One region of the Kitasatospora sp. NPDC093102 genome, then DNA from elsewhere that is predicted to be linked to it. Evidence: riboswitches for the same ligand, from Rfam matches in the RefSeq annotation. Region 1 holds a riboswitch; each other region holds the start of a gene.

Region 1 (9,577 bases):
CGCCAGCGTCGCGGCCGGGCCGCCCTCGGTGGCCCAACTCGGCAGCAGGGCGGCCAGAGTGGTGGAGCCGGGCAGGTAGGGGTAGCTGTCCAGGGTGAGGTCGACGCCGTCGGCGAGCGCCCGGTCGAGAAGCTCCAGCAGCTCGCCGGCCCGGCCCCGGTTGACGCCGAAGTTCATCGTGGCGTGGGTCAGGTGCAGCGCGCAGCCGCTCTGCCGGGCGATCTCCACCATCTCCGCGTAGCCCTCCAACGCCCCGGCGCCGTACGAACGCTGGTGCGGCGCGTGGAAGCCGCCGTAGGCCGCGACGACGGTGCACAGCTCGACCAGCTCGGCGGTGTCCGCGTACATCCCGGGGGTGTAGCTGAGGCCGCTGGACATGCCGACCGCGCCGTCCAGCAGGCTCCTCGCCAGCACCTGCCGCATCCGGTCGAGTTCGGCCGGAGTGGGCGGACGGTTGGCCCAGCCCATGGCGAGCATCCGCAGCGTGCCGTGCGGGACGAGGTAGCAGGCGTTGACGGCGACACCGCTGCGGTCGATCCGGTCCAGGTAGCCGGCGACGTCCCGCCAGTCCCAGTCGAAGTCGCCCGGATCGCCGTTCCAGCCCGCGAGTTGGCGGCGCAGTGCGGGCAGCGTGACGTCGTCCACCGGGGCGTAGGACAGGCCGTCCTGGCCGAGGACCTCACAGGTGACGCCCTGGGTGACCTTGGCCGGGTGCTCGGGTTCGAGCAGCAGGGCGAGGTCGGAGTGGGCGTGCATGTCGATGAAGCCGGGGGTCAGCACCAGCCCGTCGGCGTCCACCGTCTCGGGCGCGTCGAGGCCCTCGCCGATCTCGGCGATCAGGCCGTCGGCGATCCGGACGTCCGCCCGGTAGCGCTCCGCGCCCGTGCCGTCGACGACCGTCGCGCCCTTGAAGACCGTTCTCTCCCCGGACATCAGAAGAACGTCCTGACCAGGCCGGTGACCTTCGGCTCGGCCGCGTCCGCGGAGTCCAGCACCGGGATCGCCGTCCACTTGTCGAAGGCCGTGCACGGGTGCGAGACGCCCAGCCGCAGCACGGCACCGATCGGCGCCAGGTCGCCCGCGTCGCGCAGGAAGGCGTGCTGGTCGTTGAGCGCGGTGATCCGGGCTGCCGTTCCGGTCAGCTCGGCTCCGCCGCGCACCTGTTGCGGCTCGGGAAGGCCCTCGTCGAAGGGCAGGTCGCGCTTGCCCGCGTCCAGCAGCGCGAGCTGCGGCTCGGGCCGGGAGACCACCCGGGCCCAGCCGTGCAGCGCGCCCCGGAACGGCGTCTGTCCGCCGTCCCGGGCGAGCGGCGAGATGCCCCGGTAGAAGCCGTCGTCGTGGGCGATGTACGCACCCGAGCGCAGCACCACGAACGCCTCCGGCAGGTCCGCCAGCTCCTCGACCACCAGGTCGAAGTAGGCGCTGCCGCCGGCCGAGACCACCGGCCGGGCGCCGGCCGGGTAGGCGCCCGCCAGCCGTCCGTGCAGGTCGCCGAGCGCCCGCAGGTAGCCGCGGACGGAGGCCAGCCCCTCGGGCGAGGCGTCGTGCGCGAGCGCGCCCTCGTACCCGCCGACGCCGGCCAGGCGCAGGGTGGGGGCGCGCAGCACGGCGGCGGCGACCTCGACGGCGGCGTCCACGCCGCGGGCGCCGGTCCGTCCGCCGGGGCCGCCGAGTTCGACCAGCACCTCGACCGGCCGTTCGGCCCCGGCGGCGCGCAGCGCCTCGTCCATCAGCCGCACGCTCTCGGCGGAGTCGACCCAGGAGAGGAAGGCGAAGCGCGGGTCGGCGGCGAGTTCGTCGGCGAGCCAGGCCAGTCCGGCCGGGTCGAGCAGGGTGTTGGCGAGCAGGATGCGCTGGACCCCGAAGGCCCGGGCGACCCGCACCTGGGGCAGGTTGGCGAGGGTGATGCCGTGGCTGCCGGCGTCGAGCTGTGCCTGCCAGAGGGCGGGCGCCATGGTGGTCTTGCCGTGCGGGGCGAGCGCGACGCCGGCCTTGGCGCACCAGTCGGCCATGGTGCGGACGTTGTGGTCGAGGGCGGCGCCGTCGAGGGTGAGCAGTGGGGTGCCGAGCGAGGAGAGGGTGGGGCCGGTGGCGAGCCACTCCCGGGTACTGCGGCCCCACGACTGCGGTGGAGCGGCTTTGAACCGCCAGTCGAGCGGCTCGTCGGCCAGGGCGGCCACCGCGCCGCGGGCGATGCCCGGCCCGGTGCCACTGCTTGCGAAGGTCTGCTCCACCACCGTGTCCCTCCATCCGCACAGGTTGCAACATGTGCAACGTGGGTTGCACATGCTGGCAACACGGTTCTAGCATCGGCGCCGGACCACGGTCAACGGACCTGACTCCCGGTCAACGGGGTCGGCTCGTGCGCAAACGCTCGTGCGCAACGGTGCCGACCCGGTGGGCCCGCTCTCGACGGAACGGCCGCAGACGAGGAGCCCCGCACATGCCGCGACAGGACACCCAGGGCCCGACCCGCCCCGGTCCTCCCCCGACGGCCGTGTGCGTGGGCGAGTCGATGGCCGTCCTGCTGCCGGACCGCCCGGGGCCGCTGGAGTCGGTGGAGAGCTTCCGGCTCTCCGTCGGCGGCGCGGAGTCCAACGTGGCGGGCGCGCTGGCCGCCCACGGCGTGCCGACCGCCTGGATCAGCCGGGTCGGCGACGACGGCTTCGGCCGCCGGCTGCTCGCCGAGGTCGCCGCCCGCGGCGTGGACGTCTCGGCGGTCGCGGTCGACCCGCACCGCCCGACCGGCCTCTACCTCAAGGAGGTCGGCGGCACCACCGGCGACCGCCACGACCTCGGCCCCGGCCGCAGCCGGCTGCACTACCACCGGCGCGGCTCCGCGGCCGCCGCGCTCTCCCCCGACCTGCTCGCCGACCCGGCCGCCGCCGCACTGCTGTCCGGCGCCCGGCTGCTCCACCTGTCCGGCATCACCGCCGCACTCTCCGACGGCTGCCTGGCCCTGCTGCGCGCCCTGCTCGCCGACCGCCGACCGGACCGGCTCGTCAGCTTCGACCTCAACTGGCGCCCCTCGCTCTGGCGCGACCGCGACCCGGCCGTGCTGCCACCCCTGCTGGACACCGCCGACCTGCTGCTGCTCGGCGCCGACGAGGCCGAGGCCGCCTTCGGCACCGGCGACCCGGCCACCCTGCGCCGCCGCTTCCCCGCACCGGCCACCGTCGTGGTCAAGGACGCCGCCAGGCAGGTGACCGCTCTGGGCCGGGACGGTACGGCGGTCACCGAGCCGGCCCTTGCGGTCGAGGTGGTCGAGGCCACCGGCGCGGGCGACGCCTTCGCGGCCGGCTACCTGGCCGGCACCGTCCGGGGCCTGGACCAGCGGCGCCGGCTGCGGCTCGGCCACCTGAGCGCTGCCTGTGCGCTGACCACCCACGGCGACCAGGCCGAGCTGCCGGACGCCGCCGTGGTGGCTGCCCTGCTCGACGCCTCCCCCGCCGAGTGGGCCGCCACCCGGGTCACCGCGGAGGGCATCACCGGCCCGGCCCTGCCCACCGGCCGCGTGCGCCCGGCCGACCGGGCGCCGTACGCCGACCGGGCCCGGGCACAATGAGCAGGAACCCCAGCCCTCGAAGCGGAGCACGATGAGTCAGACCGTCACCCGCGCCCTGCGCATCCTCGCCGAGCTCGGCGAGGGCGAGCGCTCCCTCGACCAGCTCGCCGAAGTGCTCGGTGTCCACAAAACCACCGTGCTCCGACTGCTCCAGAGCCTCGAAGAGGAACGATTCGTCTATCGCGACGCGACCTACCGCTATCACCTGGGCGCCGGCCTCTTCGCGCTCTCCGGCCTGGCCCTGGAGCAGCGCGGCGTGCGCCGGATCGCCGCGCCGCACCTGGCCGAGCTGAACGCCACCACCGGCCAGACCGTGCACCTGGCCGCGTACGAGGGTGGCGAGGTGGTCTACATCGACAAGTTCGACTCCCGCCATCCGGTGCGGATGTACTCCCGGATCGGCCTGCGCGCCGCCCTGCACAGCGCCGCCGTCTCCAAGGTGCTGCTGGCCGACCTGCCGCTGCCCGAACGGCGCCGGGTGGTGGCCGGGATCGACTTCACCCCGCACACCGAACGCACCCTGACCACCCCCGAGGCGCTGCTCGCCGAGCTGGAGAAGGTCGCCGTCCAGGGCTGGGCACAGGACCACGCCGAGCACGAGGCCTTCATCAACTGCGTGGCCGCGCCCGTCCGGGACGCCAGCGGCCGGGTGGTCGCCGCCGCGTCGATCTCCGTCCCCGACGTGGTCCTGCCGTACGAGCAGGTGCTGGACCTGCTCCCGCAGCTGCTCACCACCACCCGCGCCGTGTCGGCCGACTGCGGCCGTCCCGACCACACCTGACGAACCGTCGAAGACACCAAGGAGCCCCATGTCCTCCGAGCACCCCCAGACCGGCGAGAAGGCCGAGATCCGCACCGACGGCGCCCCCGCCCCCGCCTGGATGTTCTCCCAGGGCGTCCGCAAGGGCCCGATCCTCCAGGTCTCCGGCCAGGGCCCGCAGGACCCGGACACCGGCGAGTACCTGCACCACGGCGACGTGAAGGCACAGACCCGCCGCACCCTGGAGAACGTCAAGGCCATCGTCGAGGCCGGCGGCGCCACCATCGAGGACGTGGTGATGTTCCGCGTCTACCTCACCAAGCGCGCCGACTTCCCGCTGATGAACGAGGTCTACGCCGAGTTCATCGAGGAGAACATCGAGCCCGGCGGCGTGAAGCCGTGCCGCACCACCGTCTTCGTCGAGCTGCCGCAGGAGCCGATGCTGGTCGAGATCGACGCCCAGGCCGTCATCGGCTGACGCACCGCCGCACCGAAGGGCCCGGACGCCACCCGGGCCCTTCCGCCCGTCCGGGCGCCTGCTTGCCACACCCTCACCCTCGCATTAGGTTAGGCTCACCTAACTTACTGGAGGTCCGTCCATGAGCCTGCCCACCGGCGACACCGAGGTCCCCGAGCCCACCACCGCCGAACGGATCCACAGCCTGCTCAGCACGACCTCCTCGCTCACCGTCCGCGCCCTGGGCGAGCACCACCACCTGGACACCCCGGTCTCCGTGCACGGCTCCCGGCTACGACTGCGCGCCGCCCTGGACGACCCGCTCACCGCGGCCGCCGCCGGCGCCACCGACGGCCTCGCCGTCGTCCTCGACGTCACCGACGTCTCCCCCGTCGCCGTCCGCGACCGGGTCCGCGCCCGCCTCACCCTGGCGGGCCGGCTGCACCCGGCCCACCTCACCGACGACGGCCTCGGCGTGCACCTGCGGGTGGACGTCGCCCACGCCGTCCTCGCCACCCCGTACGGCACCGGCGCGATCACCGCCGGCGACCTCGCCCTCGCCGCCCCCGACCCGCTGGCCCGGCACGAGGCCGCGCTGCTCACCCACTTCGCCGACGACCACGCGGAGGCGCTCGACGTCCTCACCCGGCTGCTCGACCCTGCCGTGCTCGCCCACGAGCCGGAGATCCGCCCGCTCGCACTGGACCGCTACGGCCTGGTGCTGCGCCTGGACCACCCGCACGGTCACCGCGACGTCCGCCTGGTCTTTCCCGAACCGGCCCGGGACACCGACGACTTCGGCCACCGGATGCACGAGCTGCTGGCCGCGGCCCAGTACGGCCTGCCGGTCCACCGGCACTGACCCCGGGCCGCGACGCGAGCCCGCCGGAAGTGTCGTCCGGCCTCCTCACTTCCCGGACCCGCCCGGCCGGACCGGCCGGGCGCCGGCCGTCCGACGACACGGCGCGCCGGAGCCACTCGCACGACGGTCGAAGACCGTCAGCGCACCGGAGTTGACGCCTCGTTCCACCGCTCGGACGACGCAGCCGGCCCGGCTCCACGAGGAGGTCCTCGTGGAGCCGGGCCGGCCTGGGCGTGTCCCGCGCCCATGTCCGCCGTGCGGCGATCACCCGGTCGAGCGGTCACCCGACATGACCATCCCGGAGGATCGATTCGCCCCGCAGCAGCGGTGGTTCCTGAAACCTTCGGGGCTCAGGGCCCCGCGAGGTCGGAGTGCCTCGGGCTCAGAGCGCGACGCCGTGCGCGCGCAGGAAGGCGACCGGGTTGATGTCCGAGCCGTACTCCGAGCCGTTGCGGATCTCGAAGTGCAGGTGCGGGCCGGTCACGTTGCCCGTGGCGCCGGAGAGGCCGATCTGCTGGCCGACGGTGACGGCCTGACCGATCTTCACACCGATCGAGGAGAGGTGCGCGTACTCGGCGTAGTGGCCGTCGGCGAGCTTGATCTCGACCTGGTTGCCGTAGGCGCCGCCGTTGCCGGCCTTGACCACGACACCGTTGGCGACGGCGCGCAGCGGGGTACCGGTGGAGGCGATGAAGTCCTGGCCGGTGTGGTGGCCGGAGGCCCACATCGAACCGGCCACGCCGTAGGCGGTGCCGAGCTTCGGGTTGGCCAGCGGGGCGACGAAGCCGGAGGTGGCGGCGGCCACCGGAGTGGCGGTCACGACCTGGGCCGGAGCGGCGACCTGCACCTGGGTCTGGAGCTGCGCGGACGGCTTGGCGGCCTCGGTCTTCACCTGGACCTGGGCCTGCGGCGTGGCGGCCTGGGTCGCCGGAGCGGCCGGCTTGGCCGGGGCGGCGGGCTTCACCGGGGCGGCGGGCTTCACCGGAGCAGCGTCGGCGGCCGGCGCGGCGGCGTGGCCCGGCAGCGCGAGCTGCTGGCCCGGGAAGATCAGGTTCGGGTTGGCGCCGACGACCGAGCGGTTCTGCTCGTACAGCGCGCGCCAGCCGCCCTCGACGTTCTTGGCGTCGGCGATCTTGGACAGGGTGTCGCCGCCGACGACGCGGTAGCTCTCCTGCGCCGCCTGGGCGGCCGGAGCAGCGGCCTGCGCGGCAGGCTTGGCGTCGGTGGAGGCAGCGGCCTGCGCGACCGGGGCGGCCGGAACGATGTGGGCCTGGGCGCTCACCGCGGTCACGAGCGGGAGGGCGAAGGAGACACCGGTGACGGCGGTGGCGATGCCGATGCGGGCAGCGCGGGGCAGGGCGATACGACGAGCCTGAGCAGGCATGGGATTTTCCTCTCCGACGCCTGCGAGGTGAGCTGTCGGGTTCGGGCTGGAGTTGCCCGGCCGCATGCGCGGCTTCACCCCGAGCCGGTCCTGGACACCCGCGCCCTGAGGCGCGAACTCCGGTCCGGCGACTTACCTGTGGGTCCCCCACTCCTGCCGTACAGAGTTCGTCTCGAACCACCGGGCAGCGGCAGGACTCGGCGTTCCACCCGGTGGATCCGTCCGGACTGGCCGGGCGGTCGCTGAACTAAAACCCATCCGTTCGGGTGAAGCAATGTCGATCTCTTGAAACGGCAACGATCCCCCCGGGCGCAGTGACCCTCCGCAGGCCGGACCCCACGGTACGTACACAACCCATTCACCCCCCGCCACTGATCCACGACCCTGCGCCGAGATCCGCGACGCAGCGCGCCCGCCCGTTCACCCACCGCCCTCGGTCAACACACCCAGCGGTGACCCTTGTCACGTGCGCCCCGGCAGCGCAGGATTCGCCCGTGGCCACCTCCGAGGCCGGCACCCTGCGCCTGGGCACCGCGCAGGGGCGCTGGGTACTACTGGCGACGGTGCTCGGCTCCAGCATGGCGATGCTCGACGGCACCGTGGTGAACGTCGCCCTGCCCCGGATCGGCGCCGACCTCGGCGCCTCCCTGGCGTCCCTGCAATGGACGCTGAACGCCTATCTGCTCACCCTGGCGGGCCTGATCCTGCTCGGCGGCGCGCTCGGCGACCGGTACGGGCGGCGCAAGGTCTTCCTGGTGGGCGTGGTCTGGTTCGCCGCCGCCTCCGCGGCCTGCGCCCTCGCACCGGACATCCGGGTGCTGATCGCCGCCCGCGCCGTCCAGGGCATCGGCGGGGCCCTGCTCACCCCCGGCTCACTCGCCATGCTCCAGGCCGTCTTCCATCCTGACGACCGCTCGACGGCGGTCGGCCTCTGGTCCGGCTTCGGCGGGGTGTCGGCCGCGGTCGGCCCCTTCCTCGGCGGCTGGCTGGTGGACGGTCCCGGCTGGCGCTGGATCTTCCTGCTGAACCTGCCGCTCGCCGTCGCCGTGATCGCGGTCACCACCCGCTCGGTACCGGAGAGCCGGGACAAGGACGCCTCCGGCCGCTTCGACGTGCTCGGTGCCGTGCTCGCCGCCTTCGCCCTCGGCGCGGTCACCTACGCGCTGACCGCGGCCGGCGAGGGCCTGTCCCCCACCGTCTGGGTCAGCGGGGCGATCGGACTGGTGGCCGGCGTCGCCTTCGTGGCCGTCGAGCGCCGCGCCCCCGAGCCGATGCTGCCGCTCGGCCTGTTCTCCTCCCGGCTGTTCACCGCGGTGAACCTGGTCACCCTGTGCGTGTACGCGGCGTTCAGCGGCGTCTTCTTCCTGCTGGTGGTGCAGCTCCAGATCGTGTCCGGGTTCTCACCGCTGGTCTCGGGCTTCGCGCTGGTGCCGATCACCGTGCTGATGCTGGCGCTGTCCGCGCGCGCCGGGCGCCTCGGCAAGCGGATCGGCCCGCGCATCCCGCTCACCGTCGGTCCCGTGCTGTGCGCCGCCGGGGTGCTGCTGATGCTGCGCATCGGCCCGGACTCCTCGTACTGGGCGGACGTGCTGCCCGCCGTCACGATGATGGGCTGCGGAATGACCCTGCTGGTCGCGCCGCTGACGGCGACCGTGCTGGCCGCCGTCGAGGTCCGGCACGCGGGCATCGCCAGCGGGGTCAACAACGCCGCCGCCCGCGCGGCCGGCCTGCTCGCGGTGGCCGCCCTGCCGGCGCTGGCCGGGCTGAGCGGTGACGCCTACCGGGTGCCCGCCTCGGTCGACTCCGCCTTTCACACCGCGATGCTGATCTGCGCGGGCCTGCTGGTCGCCGGCGGGCTGATCGCCTTCGCGACCGTACGGGGCAACGTGCTCGCCCCCGAGGAGCAGGCGGTGGCCGAGCCGAACTGCGACTGGCCGTGCGGCACCACCACCCCGCCGTTCGACCCGGGCCACGTCCCCACGACGCGCGAGGGCCCCGCCACCGGTCCGGCGGCGGGGCCCTCGGCTCAGAACTGACCCGGCCTCAGAGGGTAGTGCCCGTCAGAGGATGTCGCCCGGCGCGTACTTGGCGGCCTCCGGGTAGGCGGCCGCGACGGCCTCCACCTGGCGGACCACCTCGGCGACCTGGGCACCGGCCGCACCGGTGAAGGACAGCCGGTCGGCCAGCAGCGCGTCCAGCGCGGCCCGGTCCAGCGGGATCCGCTCGTCGGCGGCCAGCCGGTCCAGCAGCTCGTTCTCCCGGACGCCCGCGCGCATCGCCAGCGCGGAGGCGACGGCGTGCTCCTTGATGACCTCGTGCCCGGTCTCCCGGCCGACGCCCGCGCGCACCGCGCCCATCAGCACCTTGGTGGTGGCGAGGAACGGCAGGTAGCGGTCCAGCTCGGCCTCGATCACGGCGGGGAAGGCGCCGAACTCGTCGAGGACGGTGAGGAAGGTCTCCAGCAGACCGTCGAAGGCGAAGAACGCGTCCGGCAGCGCGACCCGGCGCACCACCGAGCAGGAGACGTCGCCCTCGTTCCACTGGTCACC
Region 2 (9,577 bases), on a different contig from region 1:
GGTGATCCGTACGATAGGTCAACACCATGACCCGCCGGGAACGGAACCGCGCACGGCAACCGTTTGACCCCCGGGTCAGTCCTAGTACCTAGGCCGCGGATGCGGCGGCCCGGGCGTCCGTCGATACGACGCCTCCGGTGGGGACGTCCGAGACGAACGAGGGAGCGCAGTGGAATTGGCCCCGGCCACCGAGCCCGGTTCTTCGCGCGGCCGCCTCGGCCGCCCGCTCGGGGCGCTCGCCGCGCTCGGAGCCACCTGGGTGGCCACCCGCGCCCTGCTGGTGCTGCTGGCGACGGGCGTGCTGAAGGCGCCCGGCGGGGACGTCACGGCGGACGTCTGGATGATCTACCACGCCTGGTACGGCGTGCTCCAGACCGGCACCTTCCCGTTCGACGACGTGACCTGGCAGTACCCGCCGGGCGCCGCCCTGGTGATCCTGCTGCCGGGCCTGCTGCCCTGGTCGTACCTGGTCTCGTTCTGGGTGATCTGCGGGATAGCCGACGCGGCCGCGGCCGCGCTGCTGGTGCGCACCGGCCTGCGCCGGGGCCGGGCGCTGACCGGCGCCTGGCTGTGGGTGGTGGGCGTCCCACTGCTCGGCCCGATGATCTACAACCGCTTCGACGTCATCGTCACCGCGGTCGCCCTGGCCGGCCTGCTGGCGCTGATCCGCCGCCCGGCGGTCGGCGGGCTGCTGCTGGGCCTGGGCGGCATCGTCAAGATCTGGCCGCTGCTCGGCCTGATCGGCACTCCCTCCGGCCGCCGCACCCGCCGCTCCTGGACGCTGGCCGGGTCCACCGCCGTCTCGATCGGCTTCCTGCTGGCGGCCGGGATGAACGGCGCCTTCGACTTCCTGGCCTTCCAGAAGGACCGCGGCATCGAGGTCGAATCGCTCGGCGCGCTGCCGCTGCACTTCGCCCGGATCGCCGGGGCCTGGGACGGCAAGGTCACCATGAACTACGGCTCCCCCGAGATGCTCGGGCCGTGGGTGAGCGTGATCAGCAAGGTGATGTTGGCCGGCACCCTGCTGGGCTTCGGCTGGCTGCTGCTGTGGCGCTTCACCTCCAAGCGCCGCAGCGCGGCCACCATGTACGACGCGGCGCTGTGCGCGCTGCTGATCTTCGTGGTGACCAGCCGGGTGATCAGCCCGCAGTACCTGGTCTGGCTGATCGGCGTCGCGGCGGTCTGCCTGACCGTGCGCAACAGCAGCCAGCGGCCGGTGGCGGTGCTGATCCTGCTCGCCTGCCCGCTGACCCTGGTCGAGTTCCCGACCATGTTCACCCAGGTCCTGGCCAGCGACCCGGCGGCGGTCACCGTGCTGGCCGTGCGCAACCTGCTGCTGCTGGCCGCGGCCGTGCTCTCCTGCGTCCGGCTCTGGCGCTCCACCCGCGGCGAGGCGCCGCTGCCGCCGACCGTGGTGCTGGACCACGAGCCCGCCGCGCTGCCCGTCGCGGGCTACCCGGTGCGTCCGGGCATCGCCTACGAGCAGGACCTGCTGGACGGCATCGACCACCCGGGCACCCCGGCCGAGCAGCGCCGCTGATCGGCCGCTGATCGGACACGTCTCACAGCGCCGCCACCTGCTCCAGCCAGAGCCGGGTGAACTCCTCCAGGCCGACGCCCAGCTCACGGCGCATCAGCCGGTCGGTCCGGCGCTCGCGCTCCTCGCCCTGCCCGTCGGCCGCGCCGATCGCCCGGTAGAAGGCGACCAGCCGCCGCGGGCCGTGGACGCGGGCGATCAGCTCGCAGGCCAGCCAGGACTGCTCGTAGGCCTGGGCGATGCCGGTGGCCCCGGCGGCGAAGTCCCGGTCGGCGGGCAGTGCGGTCGGCGGCTTCCCCGCGGCGACGTCCCGGGCCAGCTCGGGGGCGATCTGCCGGGGGCTGCGGCCCGAGTCCCGGTAGGCGGTCCAGTCGGCGACGCCCTCGGAGAGCCACAGCGGGGTCCAGGCCCGGGTGTCGGCCCTGGTGGCGACGTGGGTGGCCTCGTGGGTGATCACCACCTGGCGGCCGAAGTCACTGAGCCGCCCGTACGCCTCCGGGTTGACCAGCACCCGGTCCGAGGGGGTGTGCCAGGGCGCACCGGGGGCGGCCACGGTGACCGCCGCCATGCCCGTCCAGCCGTCCGGGTCGCCCTCCAGCAGCCGGGCGAACTGCTCCTCGGTCGCGGGCCGCTCCAGCAGCAGCCGCCCCGGCCAGGCGCCGCCCCAGACCTCGGTGACGGCGGGCACCGCCCGGTCCCCCACCGCGACCAGCTCGGCCGGGTCGGGGCCGGCCACCGGCCCGAGCACCAGGCAGTGGGCGCCCGGCGCCGACCGGAGCGGCCCGAAGTCCCACGGCGCGGGCGGCCCGCCCGCGCTCTCCTCGCGCTCGACCCGCCAGCCGTCCCCGGCCCGGACCAGCTCGATCCGGCGCGGGTACACCACCGGGTACTCGTCGTACCCGGCGATCCGCACCGCCAGGTCGGCGGCGGCGGTCAGCCGCTCCGGCCCGCCGGAGGCGGCGAGCACCAGGTTGCGGTACCCCGTCTCGGCCACCGGCAGCCCGGCCCACGGCGCCGCCGAGCGCGCCCGCTCCGCGAGCGCGGCGGCCACCTCGCCGTACCGGTCCGCCGACCGCGCCGGGGCCGCCGCCGGGACGGCCGGCGGCAGCGACAGCTGGACCAGCCCGCCGGCCGCGAGCAGCAACGCACCCCGCCGGGACAGCACGCGGCGGGGGCGGGGCCGGGGCCGGGCTATCTCAGCGGGGTCGGCGGGGTCAGCGGGGTCGGCAGGGCCGGACAGCGGGGCGCTCAGAGCCGGACCACCCCGGAGACCGGCATGGCGGAGACGCTCTCGTAGCGGACCTTGGCACCCGGACGGGGGGCGTGCACGATCACCCCACCACCGGCGTACATGCCGACGTGGTGCATGTCCCGGTAGAAGATCACCAGGTCTCCCGGTCGCGCTTCGGACAGGTTGATCCGCTGCCCGGCGTACGCCTGGGCCTGCGAGGTGCGCGGCAGGGTCACTCCGGCCTGCCGCCAGCTGTAGTACATCAGACCGGAGCAGTCGAACGCGTGCGGCCCGGTGGCCCCGTAGACGTACGGGGAGCCGATCATCCGCACCGCGGCCGCCAGCGCGGCGGCCCCGCGCTCGGAGGCGGGCGGGGCGGTGCCGAGGTCCAGCCGGTCGGTGCCCCGGGTGGCGCGCTGCTCGGCGTCCCGGGCGTCCTGGGCCGTCATCCGGGCCCGCTCGGTGGCGCCCAGACCGTTCAACAGCTTCTGCGCCTTGGCCAGCCGCTGCTGGATCTGCTGCTTGCTGTCGGCGAGCGAGCGGCGGGTCTGGTCGAGCTCGGCGAGCTTGCCGGCCGCCTCGGTGCGGCGCTGGTCGAGCCGGCGCTGCCGGGTGACCAGCTCGTGCAGGGTCTCCTGCTGGCGCACGGCGGCCTGGCCCAGGGTGCGGGCGCGGGCCAGGTAGCCCTCCGGGTCGGGCGAGAGGATCAGCTGGGCGGTCTGGGTCATCCCGCCGCCGCGGTACTCGGCCCCGGCCACCGTCGCCAGGTCGCCGCGCAGCTCGTTGAGCTGGTCCTGGGCGACGGCGATCTCACCCTGGAGGATCGTGGTCTCGCCCTGGAGCCGCCGCTGGGCCTCCTGCGCCGCGTTGGCCTTCTCGGACGCCTGCTCGGCCTCGTCGTACAGCTGCTCCACCTGTGCCGTGACGTCCTGGCGGTCGGACGGGTCCGGGCTGCCGGGGGCGGCCTGGGCGCTGCCTCCGGCGGCCACGCCCAGCGCGGTGGCGGCGGCCGCGGTCAGCACCAGCGCCCGGGTGAGCAGTTGGGAACGGCGGTGCACGGGCATGGCGGCAGCGGCTCCAATCCTGCGGTGCGGCCCCCGCCGCCGCACCACGACGGGCGGCCGTCGAGCGGGAGTCCGGTGGCAGACGTTAGCGAGTTCGGGCAAGCGAGTCCAAACCCCTCCCAACTCGAATATTTGACCCCTAATCGGACATCAGGTCGACCCCGCCGGAAAAGCCGCAGGCCCGGCCTTCCCTGGGGAAGACCGGGCCTGGAAGCGTCCGTGCCGGGATCAGACCCGCACGATGGAGGCCAGCGGCATGTTGGTGACCGCCTCGTAGCGCACCGACGCACCCGGCTTGGGCGCGTGCAGCACCTGGCCGTTGCCCGCGTAGATGCCGACGTGGTGGGCGTCGCTGTAGAAGATCAGCAGGTCGCCGGGCTGGGCCTGGGAGATGTCCGAACCGATCCGGGTGCCGGCCGAGGCCTGCGCCTGCGAGGTGCGCGGCAACGACACGCCGGCCTGGTTGAACGCCCAGACCATCAGGCCGGAGCAGTCGAAGGAGCCCGGGCCGGTGGCGCCCCAGACGTACGGGCTGCCGACCTTGGACGCGGCGGCCGAGAGCGCGGCGGCACCGCGCGAGCTGCCGGCGGCCACCTTCACCGGAGCGGTGGTCGTGCCGGCCGCGAGGTCGCCGCGGCTGTTGTCGCGCGAGGCGCGGTCGGCGGCGGCCTTCGCGGCGTCGAGCTTCGCGGACTCCGCCTTCAGCTGGGCCTCGGCGGCGGCCTTCTCCTCGGCCTGCTGGAGCGCCCGGCGCTCCTGCTCGGTCAGCGTGTTGAGCAGGTCCTGGGCCGCCTTCAGCTTGCCCTGGACCTCCTCCTTGGAGGCCTTCAGCTGCTGGGTGGTCGACTCCAGCTCGGCGAGCTTGCCCTGGGCCTCGTTGCGGTCCTGGTCGAGCTTGCGCTGCTGCTCCTGGAGCTCCTTCAGCTGACCCTTCTGGGTGCTGCCGGCCTGGTTCAGCGTGCCGGCCTGGCTGAGGAAGTTGTCCGGGCTGGAGGAGAACATCAGCTGGACGGTCGGGGATATGCCCCCGTTGCGGTACTGCTCGCCGGCGATCTCGGCCAGGCCGCCCTGGAGCTCGGTGACCTGGGCCTGCTGACGGGCCACCTGGTCCTGCAGGCCGGAGACCTGCTTCTCCAGCTCCTGCTGCTTGGCCTGGGCGGCGTTGTAGTTCTCGGTCGCGACCTCGGCCTGCTCGTTGAGCTGGTCGACCTGCTCCTTGACCTGTTCCTTGGTCGGCTGCGGGTCGGCGTGGGCACCGGACTGCGCGGAGAGGGCGACGGCTGCGGCAGCGACCCCGGTGAGGATCGAGACGCGGGCGCGACCGGCGGGCTTGGGACGACGATGGGACGCCACGAAGGCGGACTCCTTCTTCCTACGTCCGCCTACCGGGTGAGCTGACGGGTTCGGGCCGGAAGCATGCCCTACGGCGCCTCACGGCCGTTCCATCGGCCGACCTGGCGCCGATTCACCCCGGAGGAACGTGGTTCCCCGGCTCCGCTCCACAGCGCCCCCGACCACTGGGCTCCCCTGTCGGGCAGTCGCTTCGACCTGCCCCGCTGCCTCGCGAACTCGGCGGTAACCACCGCCGCCACCCTGGCAGGGCGATCGACAGTGCGGTGGTTCGGGGCACGACCCTAGTAACTGAACCGTGATCCGTTCAAATCCTTGTCAGAAAAAAGACGGAAGATTACCCAAGTTCCTTTGTGAAAATGACCGATGGTAACCAATGGCGTACGCAAGGCTGATCGGTTCTCAGCATGTGGTCGCGAAGGAGCCGGAAACCCGAACGCCACCCCCGCACGGAGGTGGCGCTTTTCACAGGCCCCGGAGGAGCCCCTCGGGCGTGTCGGACCGTCAGACCCGGCGGATGGTGTTGATCGACATCGCGTCGGCCTTCATCACCTTCACCACGTCACCGGTGTGCGGCGCGTGGACCACCATGCCGTTGCCGATGTACATCCCGACGTGGTGCATGTCGTTGCCGTAGATCACCAGGTCGCCCGGCTGGGCCTGGTCCAGCGAGGGCACCCGGGTGCCGTAGTGGCCCTGCTCCTGCGAGGTGCGCGGCAGCGAGACGCCGGCCTGCCCGTACGCCCAGACCATCAGGCCCGAGCAGTCGAAGGTGGTCGACCCGGTGGCGCCCCACACGTACGGCGAGCCCTGCTTGCTCATCGCCTTGGCCATCGCCACGGCCGCGTAGCCGCTGGCCGGCGGCAGACTGCTGAGGTCGACCCGGTCGCTGCCGCGCGAGGCGCGGTCGTCCTGTGCCTGCTGGGCCCGCAGCGCGGCGCGGTCGGCGGCGCTCAGCGAGTTCAGCAGGTCCTGGGCGGCCTTCAGCTTGGTGTTGACGTCCGCCTTGGCCTGGTTCAGGTCCTTGGTGGTGGTGTCCAGCGAGGCGAGCACGGCGGCCGCCTCGGCCTTCTCCTGGTCCAGCCGGCGCTGCTGGTCCAGCAGTCCCTTGAGCGCCTCGGCCTGGCTGGTGCTGGCCTGCTGGACGGTGGAGGCCTTCTCCAGGTAGCCGGACGGGTCGGAGGAGAGCATCAGCTGGACGGACGGGTCGATGCCGCCCATGCGGTACTGCTCGCCCGCCACCTCGGCGAGACCACCCTGGAGCTGGGTCATCTGCTCCTGGCTGCGGGCCACCTGGTCCTGAAGCTGGTCGGCCTGCTTGCGCAGCTGGTCCGCCCGCTCCTTGGCGCCGTTGTACTTCTCAGCCGCCTGCTCCTGCTCCTCCTGGAGCTGGTCGATCTGCGCCTTGACGTCCGATTTGTTCGGCTGCGGTGCGGCGTGCGCGGCCACCTGGGCGGAGAGGGCGACCGCGGTCGCAGCGGCAGCGGTGAGCACGGAGATCCGCGCGCGGCTCGGCTGCTTGGGACGGCGGTGGGAGGCCAAGGGACCGGCTCCTTCTTTCCTCGGACTCACCTGATGGGATGAGATTCCTAAAAATAGGTTTGACGCCAGACCCTAGTGAAGATCTATCCGTTTTACCACTCCCCCGAAGGCGTGAACTCCGGCTTTCACTCTGACTTCACGAAAGCCGCGCACCGCCTCGGAACCGCGCCTGACCAGGCATCACGCGGCTTGGTGGGGTCAGGGCCGGGCCAGCCGGTTCAGCAGCAGCACCGACGCCACGGGGCGCGCGCCCGCCTTCCGCACGCCCTCCGCGACCTCCCGGTCGGTGGACACCACCACCACCGGGCGGCCCTGCGGCTCGGCCCGCACCAGGCGGCGGATCAGCTCGTCGGCCGTCTCCCCCGTCCGGCTGAACCGCACCCGGACCCCGCGCGGCGGCGCCATGATCACCGGGACGTCCAGGTCCTGCCCGTCGAACACGCAGGTGACCTCCGCCTGGGTGCGCTGGGCCAGCATCGCCAACCCGCCCAGCAGCCGGATCCGCTGCTGCTCCAGCGGCAGCGTCGGATAACCGGTCTTGGTCACGTTGTAGCCGTCCACCACCAGGTGCACCTGAGGAATCGCCAGCAGCTGGTCCAACAGCGCCGGATCGTCCTCGGCCAGCCCACGCCGGGCCACGTCGTGCGGGGAGGCCGCCCCCGGCACCACCGCCTCCACCAGGTCCGCCGGGCGGATCTGGGAGACCGGCAGCGCCAGCTCCCGCTGGAGCCCCTGGGCCGACTGCAGCACGGCGTCCAGCAGCAGCCGCAGCCGCATGTCCTCGACACTGCGCCCCTCGCGGGCCGACCGGCGGCCCTGCTCGACCGCGTTCTCCAGTTCGGCGACCCGGTGCCTGAGCCTGCGCGCCTCGGTCTCGGCCGCGCCGCGCTCGGCCGCGGCCTGCGCCTTCACGGCCTCCAGCTCGCCGGTCACCCGGCGCGTCTCGGCCTGCGCCCGGCGGGTGTCGCTCTCCAGCGACCGCACCTTCTTGCGCAGCGACTCGGCCTCCTTGCGGACGCCCTCGGACTCGGCCCGCTGCCGGTCCAGGTCCGCCCGCGCGGAGGCCCGCACCTCGGCCAGCTCGGCCTGCAGCTTCTCCACCAGCCGGGCCGCCTCCGCGGCCGCGTCCTCGGCGCCGGCCCGCTCGGCCTCCTCACCGGCCTCGGTCACCAGCCGGCTCCAGCCCGGCGAACGCACCAGGTAGGCGGCGGCCGCGACGTCCATCGGATCGGCCGCACCCGGGGCGGTGCCCGACTCCAGCGCCCTCACCAGGTCCGGCTGTCCCAGGCGAAGCCGCTCCGCTATCCGCACCCGGAAGGCCGGTTCCGCCTCCAGCGCCGCCGCCAGCGCGGTGGCCGCGTACTTGGCCCGTCGCGCCGGGGTGAACTTGACGTACTGGCGCAGGCCCTGGGGGAGCTCGGCCGACGGCAGCCCGCCGAGCGCGTCCGAGGCCAGCCCGACCACGCGCCGGCGCACGCCCTCGGGCAGCGGCCGTTCGAGCTTCTCGGCAGCGCGCTCCGCCGTGGGCTCGGAGGGGTCGTTCGCCGCCCCCGCCGCCTCGGCCCAGGCCTCGGCCGCAGCGGGCTGAAGCCCCTGGGCTTCGCCGGGCTCCTTCGCTGCGTCCACCACGTCCTCGGCTCCGATCCTGGTCCAGCGGGCACGGCCGCTGCCGCCCCTGTCGTCACGCTCCGTGCGTCTTGTTTCTGTATTGTCCCGTGCGGCACGGGCGGGTGCGCCGCGCACCCACCCGTCGCACCGGCGGGGATCAGCCCTGCTCGGTGGGGTCCTGGCCCCCCTCGGCGCCCGGCCGGGCCACCAGCTCGACCTGGTCCACCGCGTTGCACCAACGGCAGCGCACCGACTCGACGGTCTCGCTCAGCACCTCGGTCTCCTCGACCTTGGACTCGCCGGCCAGGTCGAAGTGGAGGAACTCGGTCACCCGCGCGGTGCGGGTCACGTCGAAGCGGGTGAGGTTGCCGCACAGGGTGCAGCGCCAGCGCGTGTCGGCAGTCAGGGCGGGGACGGTCATCGGGGGTCCTCTCGGGTGGTCCCTGCATGGGCTAGGCGCTCCCCCCGGAGCCCCGGCGTCGGCGGCGGGAGGCGGGAATGCCCGCCCCAAGCCTATTGCCTGGGGCAACCGTCGCGACCACCGGTCGCTCGAACACCCGAGCTAGTCCACCTGCCGTAAACCGCCGTGTCACCCGCGGCGCCCGGAGGGATGCTTGGCCGCATGGCGCTCGCGGCCCCCGACCACACCGCCGCCCCGGGCGGCCGCCCGGCGGCGGCGACCGTCCCGGCGGTCAGCTACGCCCTGATCGCGCTGAACACCCTGGTCTTCCTGCTCGGCCCGGCCGCCGGGCTCAACCCGCTGTACGGCACCGGCCAGGCCCAGGTCTGCGCGGAGCAGCGGTACGAGCAGCGCTGGGGTGCCGTCCCGGCCGAGGTGCTGGCCGGGCGGCCGCTGACCGCCGAACAGCTCGCCGAGGCCCACGACCCGGTCCCCGGCTGCCCGACCACCCCGACCCCGGGCAAGCACCCGGCCCTGTCCGTCCTCACCGGGCTCTTCCTGCACGCCGGCTGGCTGCACCTGCTGGGGAACCTGCTCTTCCTCCAGGTCTTCGGCCCCACCGTCGAACGGCGGCTGGGCCGGGCCCGGTACGCCGTCTTCTACCTGGCCGCCGGCAGCCTGACCACGTACGGCTTCGCACTCGCCGAGGCGCACTCGCCGAACTCCACCCGGGTGCTCATCGGCGCCTCCGGGGCGATCTCCGCCGCCCTCGGCGCCTACCTGCGCCTCCACCCCCGGGCCCGGGTGACCACCCTCGTCCCGCTGCTGCTCTTCCTGCCGCTGCG
Region 3 (9,577 bases), on a different contig from region 1:
GCCCTGCGCCGCAGCGCCGAGCAGATGCGGGGCGTCGCCGAGGCCGATCTCGCCGCCCCCGGCACCGCCTACGACCGGATCGCCGCCTACCTGCACCGCGACCGCGACGTCCTGCGCGGCTGCCGGATCGGCCGGATGGCCCAGGACCCGGACGTGGTCTCCGACCCGCACCTGCGCGCGCCCGTCGAGGAGACCTTCGACTGGCTGCGCGGCCGCATCGCCGGACTGATCGCCGAAGGCCAGGCGGACGGCGAGTTCGCCCCCGGCCTGGACCCGGCCGACACCGCCGCCGCCGTGGTCGCCGTCGTCCAGGGCGGCTATGTCCTGGCCCGCGCCGCCGACAGCGCCGAGCCGTTCGACCGGGCCGTCCGCGGCGCCCTCGGCCTGCTCGCGACACACCGCACGGCCTGACCCGTAAGGCCTGACCCGCGCCGCCGGACCCGAAGACCTGCCGAACCCCAGGCACCCGTCGAACCCGCCGGACCCGCCGGACCCGTCGAACCCGAGGAGCCCGCCGTGCACGCCATGCAGTACGAGATCACCCTCCCCGCCGACTACGACATGGGCGTCATCCGCAAGCGGGTCGCCGACAAGGGCCACCTGCTCGACGCGTACCCGGGCCTCGGCCTCAAGGCCTACCTGGTCCGCGAGCGCGGTCGGCAGGGCTCGCCCGTCAACCAGTACGCGCCGCTCTACCTCTGGCGCACCGCCGAGGGCATGAACGGCTTCCTCTGGGGGCCGGGCTTCCGAGGCCTGAGCGCCGACTTCGGCCGCCCCGCCGTCCGGCACTGGCTCGGCGCGGGCCTGGCCCACGGCGCGCCGGCAGCGTCGGCACCCGCGGGGGAAACGGCCGGGCCGCCGACCACCGCCACCCGCGAGACCGTACGGCTGCCGGAAGCCGCCGACCCGGCCGAGGCCGTCGAGCGGGCGCTTGCCGACCTGCCTGCGCACCCGGCCCTGCACACCGCCGCCGTGGCCGTCGACCCGAGCCGCTGGGAACTGCTCCGCTTCGCCCTTTGGCACGGTCCGGCCCCCGAGGACGCGCCAGGCGTCCGGTACGAGGTGCTGCACCTGTCCCGCCCCGAACTCGACCGGCTGCCGGCCGGCCGCCACTGGTGAAAGGACCCACCGCCCCGATGCCCCCCGCGACTGCTCCCGCCGGCAGCGAACTCACCCGGGCCGCGCTCGACCGCGCGGCCGGCTACGCGCTGCTCGCCGACCTCGCCGGTCCGGGCGCCACCACCACCCTCGGTGGCCTGGACGCCCTCGCCCCCGGCTTCCCCGACTGGATCGTCACCAGTCTGTTCGGCGGCACCTACCAGCGCCCCGGCCTCGCCCTGCGCGACCGCCAGATCGCCAACCTGGCCGCCCTCACCGCCCTCGGCGGCGTCGAGCCGCAGCTTGCCGACCACGTCCGCTACAGCCGGCGGATCGGCCTGACGGAGGCGGAGATCACCGAGGTCATCGTTCACCTCGCCCCCTACGTGGGCCTCCCCAAGGCGCTGGCCGGCCTGCGCGTCGCCACTGCCACTTTCGCCGAGGCCACCGAGAGCGCCACCGAGAGCACTGCCGGGAGCGCGGCCACGAGCGCCACCGGCCCGGCCGCACCCGTTGAGACCGCACCCGTAGAGACCGCGGCCGAGACCGCCACCCAGGTCGCCGGCGAGGGGGCCAGGGCATGAGCCGTACCGTCCGCACCGTCCTCGGCGACCTGGCCCCCGCCGACCTCGGCACCACCGACTCCCACGACCACCTCTTCATCCGCAGCCCGCTGCTCCCCGGCCAGGAACTGGACGAACCGGTCGCCGCCGAGGACGTGCTGCGCGCCTACGCCACCGCCGGTGGCCGCACCTTCGTCCAGTGGACCCCGCTCGGCCTGGGCCGGGGCGCGGACTCCCTCGCCGTGCTCTCCCGTGCGACCGGCGTGCACATCGTCGCCGCCACCGGCGTGCACCAGGCGGTCCACTACGCGCCGGGCTTCTTCCCCGAGCCTCCCGAACCCACCGAATCCACCGAACCCACCGAACCCACCGAACCCACCGAACCCACCGAACCTGCCGTCCAGCCGGGCGAGAGCCCCGGCCCGTACGCCGACCTCGCGGAACGTTTCGTCGCCGAACTCACCACCGGTCTGCCCGGCGCGCCCGAGGGGGTCAGGGCCGGGCTGATCAAGATCGCGGACGACGCGGGGCCCACCACCCGGCACACCCGGTGGACGATGGCCGCTGCCGCCGAAGCCCACCACGCCACCGGCGCCCCGATCGCCGTCCACCTCGAAGCCGACGGCGCTCCGCACCGGGTCCTGCGCGGGCTGCACGACCGGCACGGCGTGCGGCCCGACCGGATCATCCTCGGCCACCTCACCCGGTTCCCCGACCGCGCGCTGCACCGCGCCCTGGCCGCCGAGGGGGTCCACCTCGCCCTGGACAGCCCTTCCCGGGCCGGCCATCACGCCGACCACCAGGCCTTCGACGTCATCGCCGACCTGGTCGAGGCGGGTCACGCCACCCAGCTGCTGCTCGGCGCCGACACCACCACCCGGACCGCCCGCGCGGCTGGCGGCCCGGTCCGCCTGCTCACCGACCTCGCCCCGCGCCTCGCCCGCAGCTACGGCCCCGAGCTGCCCGAGCTGCTCCTCACCACCAACCCGGCCGCCGCCTTCGCCGCCCACTGGCGCACGCCGTAGGGCTCCGCCGGCCCGGGCGCCTGGCCGGACGGGACGTCCCGAACGGCCGGAGCCGGGGGTGGGACGCACCACAGGCCGGGGAAGGGCCTGACGGCCATTGGGCGCGCCCTCTACTGTCCGGTGCATGGTGACGCCGACGCTCCGGAGCCTCATGACCGCCGACTGGCCGCTCTGGCGGGACCTCCGCCTCGCCGCCCTGACCGATGCGCCGGGCGCCTTCAAGGCCGGCCTCGCCGACTGGCACCAGGGCGGCGAGGACCGCTGGCGCGACCGGCTCCACCTCCCGGACGCCCACCACGTCGTGGCCTTCCTGGGCGACGGCCCGGTCGGCCTGGTCGGCGGTCTCCCCGGATCACCGGACGGCGTACGGGAGTTGCGCTCGCTCTGGGTCGCCCCACGGGCCCGCGGCCGGGGCGTCGCGGACCGGCTCATCGAGGAGGTGGAACGCTGGGCCCGGGCCACCGGCGGCATCACGCTGCGCCTCGCCGCGCTCCCCGGCAACCGGACGGCGCTCGCCCTCTACCGTCGCCACGGCTTCGTCCCGCTCGCGGAGCCCGGTGACCTGCTCACCGACGGGGTCACCCGGGAACTCCTCCTGGTGAAGCCCCTGCGGTGACGGCCGTCGTACCCGGCTCGGAAGCGGGGCAGCGGCCGGGCCCCGGCGTCCCCGTGCGGCGGCGCCGGGAGAACGCGGAAGCGGGGCCTGTGCCGTACGGGGGATGGCACAGGCCCCGCCGTCAACCGCACCGACCGGTCACATGTGGGTGCCGCCGTCGATGCGGAGCTCGGTACCGGTGACGAAGGCGCCGTCGTCGGAGGCGAGCATGGCGATCACGCCGGCCACCGTCTCCGGGCCGGCGAAGCCCTGGCCGAGGGCGGGGGAGAGCTTGGCCAGCAGGCTGAAGTCGGCGTCGGCGGGCAGGCCCGGGTTGTGGGTCATGCCGCTGTCGATGCTGCCCGGCGCGACGCAGACCGCGCGCAGGCCCTGCTTCGAGTACTCCGAGGCGATGGCGTGGGTGAAGGACTGGATGCCGCCCTTGGTCGCGGCGTACGCGGCCATGTAGGGGTGGGCGAAGCTCGCGGAGGTGGAGCTGAAGTTGACCACCACGCCCTTGCCGCCGGCGAGCAGCGCGGGGAGCGCCTCGCGGGTCATCAGGAAGGTGCCGGTGAGGTTCACCGCGAGGAGCTTGTTCCAGAACTCCAGGGTGGTCTCGTGGGTGTGCGAGGAGCGGAGGATGCCGGCCGCGTTGACCAGCACGTCCAGGCCGCCCAGGCCTGCGATCGCCTCGGCGACGCCGGCGACGACGGCCGCCTCGTCCGATATGTCCAGCACCTGGATGGTCAGGCGGTCCGCGGTCCCCTCGGTGGTGGCGCGGTCCAGGGTCTTCTTCAGGCCGTCCTCGTTGACGTCGACGGCGACGACCTTCCCGCCCTCGGCGAGGATCCGGTGGACGGTGGCCTGGCCGATGCCCGAGCCGCCGCCGGTGATCAGGACGTTCCGTCCGCTGAAGCGCTCCATGGTGGTACTCCGTTCGTTCGTGGTCTCTCGACCTCAAAAGACACGGTACGCCCTGATGGCACGCTGTGCCAAAAAGTCTCATCGTGCCGCTCCGTCGCAACGTGCCTCCTTGGCATCCGCCCGCGTAGGCTGGTCCCGTGACCGGACGCCCGACCCTGACCCAGCGCCGCCGTGAGGCCACTCGACTGGAGATCGCCCGTGCCGCCGCCGCGCTCTTCGCGGAGCGGGGAGCGGAGGCGACCACCGCCGAGGAGGTCGCTCTCGCCGCGGGCATCTCGCTGCGCACCTTCTACCGGTACTTCTCCGTCAAGGAGGATGCCGTCGCCCCGCTGCTCGCGGCGGGTGGGCAGGAGTGGGTGGAGCTGTTCGTGGCGAGCCCGGCGGACCTGCCGCCCCGGGAGGCGCTGGAACGCGCGGCGGCCGCTTCGCTGACCCCGGCCGACGAGGCGCGGGCCGAGATGATGCAGTGGGCCCGCGGTCTGCTGCGCGACCCGAGGCTGAACGCCACCTGGCAGCGCGTCCACGCCGACTCGGAGGAGAGGCTGCGGGCCGCCCTCGCCGAGCGCTTCCCGGACGACACCGATCCGCTGGAGATCCGGCTGGCCGCCGCCGCCGCGACCGCGGCGATCCGGGTGGCCCTGGAGCAGTGGGCCTCCTCCGACGCGCCCCTCGCCGGTCCGGGCTCCCCGCGAGACCTCGGTGCGCGCTGCATGCGCGAACTCACGGCGGGGCTGCGGCTCTGGGAGCGGGTGGGCTGAGCCCGGCCTGTTCCCGGCCGGCGGCGTGGGCGGTGGCGGCCCGCGACAGGTGACAACTTTCAGATGACAGATTTCGAAATCTGTCATCTGAAAGTTGTCATTCGTCTGGCCTGCTCCCCGCAACCTCCCAGCCGCGATCGGCGTCCTCCCAGCTGGCGTTAGGGTTGGTCCTCGCGCCCCGGCGGGGGAACCGGGGTGGCCTCCTCGGATGTCCCCAGCGGAGGGGACTGGAGTTCGAGGCGTGGGAGCAAGAAGGACATGGGTCTGACGAGCCACAAGGTGCTGGCGCTGACCGCACTGATCGCGGTCGTGATGATGGTCGGCACGGTCTGGTTGTGGCCCAGACTCGCGAAGAGGACCTGGCAGGCGGTGCTCGGCCGGATCGGCGCGCTGCTCGCCACCCAGCTCGCGGTACTCGCCGCGCTCGGCCTGGTCGCGAACAACTACTTCGCCTTCTACAGCAGTTGGGACGACCTGCTGGGTACCGGCGACACCGGCCCCGTGGTCATCCACAACAAGGCGGACGCCTCCGGCCGGCTGATGGTGGAGACGATGGGGCAGGCCGCGGTCAAGGGCGGTGGCGCGATGGGCCGCGAGCCCGGCCAGTCCGGCGAGATCCGCAAGGTCCGGATCGACGGCGCGGTCAGCAGGCTGTCCACCGAGGGCTACGTCTACCTGCCCCCGCAGTACTTCCAGCCGGAGTACGCCCAGAAGCAGTTCCCGGCCGTGATCGTCAGCACCGGATTCCCAGGAATCGCCGAGAACCTGATCACCCGCTTCAACTACCCGGGTGCCGCGCTCAAGCTGCTGCAGGAAGGGCGGATGCAGCCGACCGTCATGGTCCTGGTGCGTCCCTCGCCCGCGTTGCCGCAGGACACCGAGTGTGAGGACGTCCCGAACGGCCCGCAGTCCGACACCTACTTCACCAAGGACGTGCCCTCGGCGATCCAGGCCAGCTTCCGGGTCTCCAGCGACCCGCAGGCCTGGGCCTTCATGGGCAACTCGACCGGCGGCTACTGCGCGCTCAAGCTGGCCATGCGCCACCCGGACGTCTTCCCGACCGCCGTCGCCCTCTCCGCCTACTACGACGCCGCCGACGACCCGACCACGGGCGACCTGTTCGGCGGCAGCAAGCAGCGCCGCGACGAGGCCAACCTGTTGTGGCGGCTGAAGAACCTGCCGCAGCCCAAGGTGTCCGTGCTGCTGGCCGGGACCAAGAAGGGCGACGGCAACTACCGGCAGGAGACCGAGGCCTTCGTCGACGCGGCGCAGAGCCCGATGAAGGTCTCGTACAGCATGCTGGAGAACGGCGGCCACAACTTCGAGACCTGGAGCGCCCTGCTGCCCTCCTCGCTGGAGTGGCTGTCCCAGCACCTCAAGGTGCCGAACCAGACCGTCTGACGGGGAGCGGCACCAGAACCAACTGCCCGGACCGCCCGGACCATCCGAACAGGCTGGGCAGAAGACCGAACCCCCGGGGCCACGGCCCGGGGGTTCGGTCGTTCACGAGCCGTACGGATCCCGCCCAGCGGTCCCGCCGCTCAGGCCACCCGCTCCAGCGTCCCGGTGTGCAGCTCGCCGACCCGGCCGCCCTCGCCCTCGAAGGTCCAGAAGGCCCGCACCGTCAGCCTGCCGAGGTCCATCACGTGGCTGACGGTGATCCCGCTCTGCTCCGTCCAGCTGACGAAGTAGATCTCCGGCGCGACCTCGGCGACGTGCAGCCGCACGTCCTCCCACTGGCCCGCGGACTCGCCGAGGCCCTCCCAGCGCAGCCGCGTGCCGTCGGCCGAGTAGGTGTTGCGGAAGGCCGCGCCGTTGTCGGCCCGGAAGAGGTAGGTACGGCCGGCGAAGGCGGGCAGGGGCGCGGTCATGGTGGGGCGGGTCCTCGTTCCTGTTCGGTCGTGGCGAGCATCCGGTCGGGCTCGCCGCTCTTGTGCACAGCGGCTGATGTCAGGCTTCCAATTTATCCGACCGGGCCCACTCGGTCAGGCGCTCGCCACGGTACGGTCCGCCACCACGCGGCCGCCCGGATGTGCGACCGGCACATGGGCGGGAGCGCGCGCCGGTTCTGCCGTCCGGCCATGAGACGCACCCCCACACACCGACCTGCTGCGGCGCGTACACCGCGCAGTACGGGGTGGACACCACCGCGCCGCCTGGCCCGCCTTGGCCCTCCCGCTCCCGGAAATTGATCAACTCGACTGCCACGCAGCGTCGTTGATCGACACCACTGTGAGCTGCGCGACAACCCGCCCGGCCGAGTTGTCCGCACACGTACGACCCACCTAGCCTGCAACGGTCGTCCGCCCTCGCGGACCCCGCCGCCGGGACGCCGAATCCTGTCCACCCGCTGGCGGGTCGCCGAGCACCACAGCGGACGGGAGCGGGGGAACCACGGTCAGCGCCCGGCCCGTACACCACGCCACGGCGTACGGGCCGCGGCCAGGGGTGAAGCCGCTCCGCAGGCGGCCGGGCGACCTCAGCCCGAACCCGACAACTCACCTCGCAGGCGTCGCAGAGGTCACCCCATGCCCAAGCCTGCCAGCTCGACGCACCGGCCGGCGCCCGCGGCCGCCCGACGCCGTGGACCGCGCCACGCCCGTCCGTCCCACCGCGGACGCAACGCCGCCCTCGCCGCCACCGGGGCGTTCGCCATCAGCGGCGCCGGGCTGCTCGGCCTGTCGGCGGTCACCGGTGCCCAGGCCGTCATCGCGCCGGCCGTCACCCAGGACCGGCTCGGCCCCGCCACCATGGTCGCGGGCAGGGCCGCCACCGCCTCGCTCGGCCTGCACTCCTCGGCCTGCTTCACCGCGAAGACCGTCGGTGTGGGCGTGCGCGACGCGCGCGGCAACAACCTCGACTTCCCCGGCAACGCCTCCGACGTGCGGATCTGCCCGAGCGGGGTCGACTTCACCAGCGGTGCGCGCGCCCTGCCCGCCGGGACGTACACCCAGTTCGGCTTCTGGCAGGACCTCGGCGGCGCCTGGCACAACCTGCCCTCGCAGCAGCTGGTCGTCTCCGCCGCCGGGGCGTCTACTCCGACCCCGACCCCGACCCCGACGCCGACGCCGGCCCCGACCTCGACCGCCAAGCCGACCCCGACGGCCAAGCCGACCGCGACCACCGCGACCACCGCGACCACCGCGACCACCGCGACCACCGCGACCACGTCGAGCCCGACGACCACGTCGACCCCGAGCGCCACCCCGAGCCCGAGCGCCCCGGCGCCGTCCTCCCCGGTCGCCGGCAAGTCGCTGACCTGGTCGGACGAGTTCAACGGTGCGATCAGCTGGGGCCGGCGCTGGGTCGGCGACAAGAGCACCGCGTACAAGTACGGCAACCACAACCCGGGCGACAGCAAGCTCGACTGGCTGAACAGGAACAACGTCAGCGTCGCCGACGGGGTCGCCACCTTCACCGCCACGCCCGGCGGGCCGGTCCTGGAGAACGGCAAGCAGTCCTGGAACACCGGGTTCCTGACCACCGAGGGCTCCAACGAGGGCTTCCAGGTCAGGACCGGCGACTACGCCGAGACCCGGGTCAAGCTGCCCGCCGGCAGCGGCGCCTGGCCGGCCCTGTGGACCTGGAAGAACGGCAACGGCGAGGTCGACTCCTTCGAGTACCACCCCGACAACCCGAACCTGCTGGAGCTGACCAACCACGTCAACCCGGGCAACGCGAGGTACCACACCGACGCGAGCGCCATCGCGAAGGACCGGTGGGTGACCATCGGCACGTACTACGGCGCCGACTCGGTGGACTGGTACGTCAACGGCGTCAAGGTCTTCTCGGACGGAAAGGGCGTCGGCGCCAACTGGTCGGCGCACCTGATCCTCAACCTCTCGGTGTGCGCGGGGCAGTACCACCCCGCGCCGCAGGGGACCGCCCCGATCACCTTCGCCGCCGACTACGTCCGCGTCTACCGGTAGGACCGGGCCACGGGCAGGACGGTCCCGCCGGTCGGGCCGGCCCCACCGGCAGGACGGCGTGACTCAGGAGGCGGCAGTCGTCTCGACCACCGTGATGTCGAACGGCTGCCGGTTGTTGCCCTCGTTCCGGTCGTCCGCGCCGCGCACCACGACCGAGCCGCCGCTCAGCCTGCCCGCCGGCAGCTCCGGGTCGAGCCGGACCGGGATGAGGGCGGTCGCGCTGCGCCCCTCCCGCAGTCCGGGCCCGAACACGCACCGCACGATGCGGCGGTGGCCCAGCACCCGGCAGTCGGAAGGGAAGTACGGGCCCTCCGGGCTGACGCCCTCCGGCAGGGTGACCACGACCGTGAAGGGGGAGGCGGTGGTGTCCGGGCCCCCGTTGCCGACGAAGGCGCGGACGGTGGTGGTGCCGCCGGGGGTGGCCGGGTCCGGGGCGGTCCGGACCACCTCCAGGTCGGAGTCGGACGAGCGAGCGGCGGCCGGCGCGGGCAGCGTGGAGGCCTCGGGTCCTGTGCCCGTCGCTGCTCCGGGCTTCGCCGGGGCGGGCAAGGTGGACACCCCGGACGCGCCCGTCGCGACGACCTCCACCGCGGGCCGGGGCTCGGGCTGCCGCAGCGCCCAGGACGGGTCGGTGGCCAGCACCGTCACCGCGCATCCCGCCGCCAGGGCGGCGACCAGTGCGGCC

What was found. A riboswitch is a leader RNA that binds a small molecule or an ion and turns the genes downstream of it on or off. The one in region 1 is predicted to bind cyclic di-AMP.
Region 2: it holds a riboswitch for cyclic di-AMP, as region 1 does, so the genes downstream of both, AB0O11_RS04780 (NlpC/P60 family protein) here and AB0O11_RS30495 (LysM peptidoglycan-binding domain-containing M23 family metallopeptidase) in region 1, are expected to answer to the same signal.
Region 3: it holds a riboswitch for cyclic di-AMP, as region 1 does, so the genes downstream of both, AB0O11_RS11770 (glycoside hydrolase family 16 protein) here and AB0O11_RS30495 (LysM peptidoglycan-binding domain-containing M23 family metallopeptidase) in region 1, are expected to answer to the same signal.

The regions. Positions count from the first base shown of each region.
Region 1 covers NZ_JBFBFA010000036.1:34,771-44,347, forward strand. The annotation lists gene AB0O11_RS30465 (D-aminoacylase) at 1-933, opposite strand, end outside; gene AB0O11_RS30470 (alanine racemase) at 933-2,237, opposite strand; gene AB0O11_RS30475 (sugar kinase) at 2,444-3,565, shown strand; gene AB0O11_RS30480 (IclR family transcriptional regulator) at 3,597-4,346, shown strand; gene AB0O11_RS30485 (RidA family protein) at 4,375-4,803, shown strand; gene AB0O11_RS30490 (DUF2470 domain-containing protein) at 4,925-5,644, shown strand; gene AB0O11_RS30495 (LysM peptidoglycan-binding domain-containing M23 family metallopeptidase) at 6,027-7,028, opposite strand; cyclic di-AMP (ydaO/yuaA leader) riboswitch at 7,031-7,168, opposite strand; gene AB0O11_RS30500 (MFS transporter) at 7,523-9,064, shown strand; gene purB (adenylosuccinate lyase) at 9,089-9,577, opposite strand, start outside.
Region 2 covers NZ_JBFBFA010000002.1:311,643-321,219, reverse strand. The annotation lists gene AB0O11_RS04795 (glycosyltransferase 87 family protein) at 170-1,540, shown strand; gene AB0O11_RS04790 (hypothetical protein) at 1,563-2,702, opposite strand; gene AB0O11_RS04785 (NlpC/P60 family protein) at 2,786-3,832, opposite strand; gene AB0O11_RS04780 (NlpC/P60 family protein) at 4,061-5,185, opposite strand; cyclic di-AMP (ydaO/yuaA leader) riboswitch at 5,196-5,349, opposite strand; gene AB0O11_RS04775 (NlpC/P60 family protein) at 5,687-6,724, opposite strand; gene AB0O11_RS04770 (NYN domain-containing protein) at 6,923-8,353, opposite strand; gene AB0O11_RS04765 (hypothetical protein) at 8,490-8,753, opposite strand; gene AB0O11_RS04760 (rhomboid family intramembrane serine protease) at 8,955-9,577, shown strand, end outside.
Region 3 covers NZ_JBFBFA010000006.1:236,734-246,310, forward strand. The annotation lists gene AB0O11_RS11725 (TetR/AcrR family transcriptional regulator) at 1-411, shown strand, start outside; gene AB0O11_RS11730 (DUF4865 family protein) at 517-1,119, shown strand; gene AB0O11_RS11735 (carboxymuconolactone decarboxylase family protein) at 1,137-1,682, shown strand; gene AB0O11_RS11740 (phosphotriesterase) at 1,679-2,686, shown strand; gene AB0O11_RS11745 (GNAT family N-acetyltransferase) at 2,811-3,302, shown strand; gene AB0O11_RS11750 (SDR family oxidoreductase) at 3,441-4,205, opposite strand; gene AB0O11_RS11755 (TetR family transcriptional regulator) at 4,343-4,963, shown strand; gene AB0O11_RS11760 (alpha/beta hydrolase-fold protein) at 5,222-6,364, shown strand; gene AB0O11_RS11765 (MoaF N-terminal domain-containing protein) at 6,505-6,834, opposite strand; cyclic di-AMP (ydaO/yuaA leader) riboswitch at 7,313-7,490, shown strand; gene AB0O11_RS11770 (glycoside hydrolase family 16 protein) at 7,492-8,892, shown strand; gene AB0O11_RS11775 (hypothetical protein) at 8,956-9,577, opposite strand, start outside.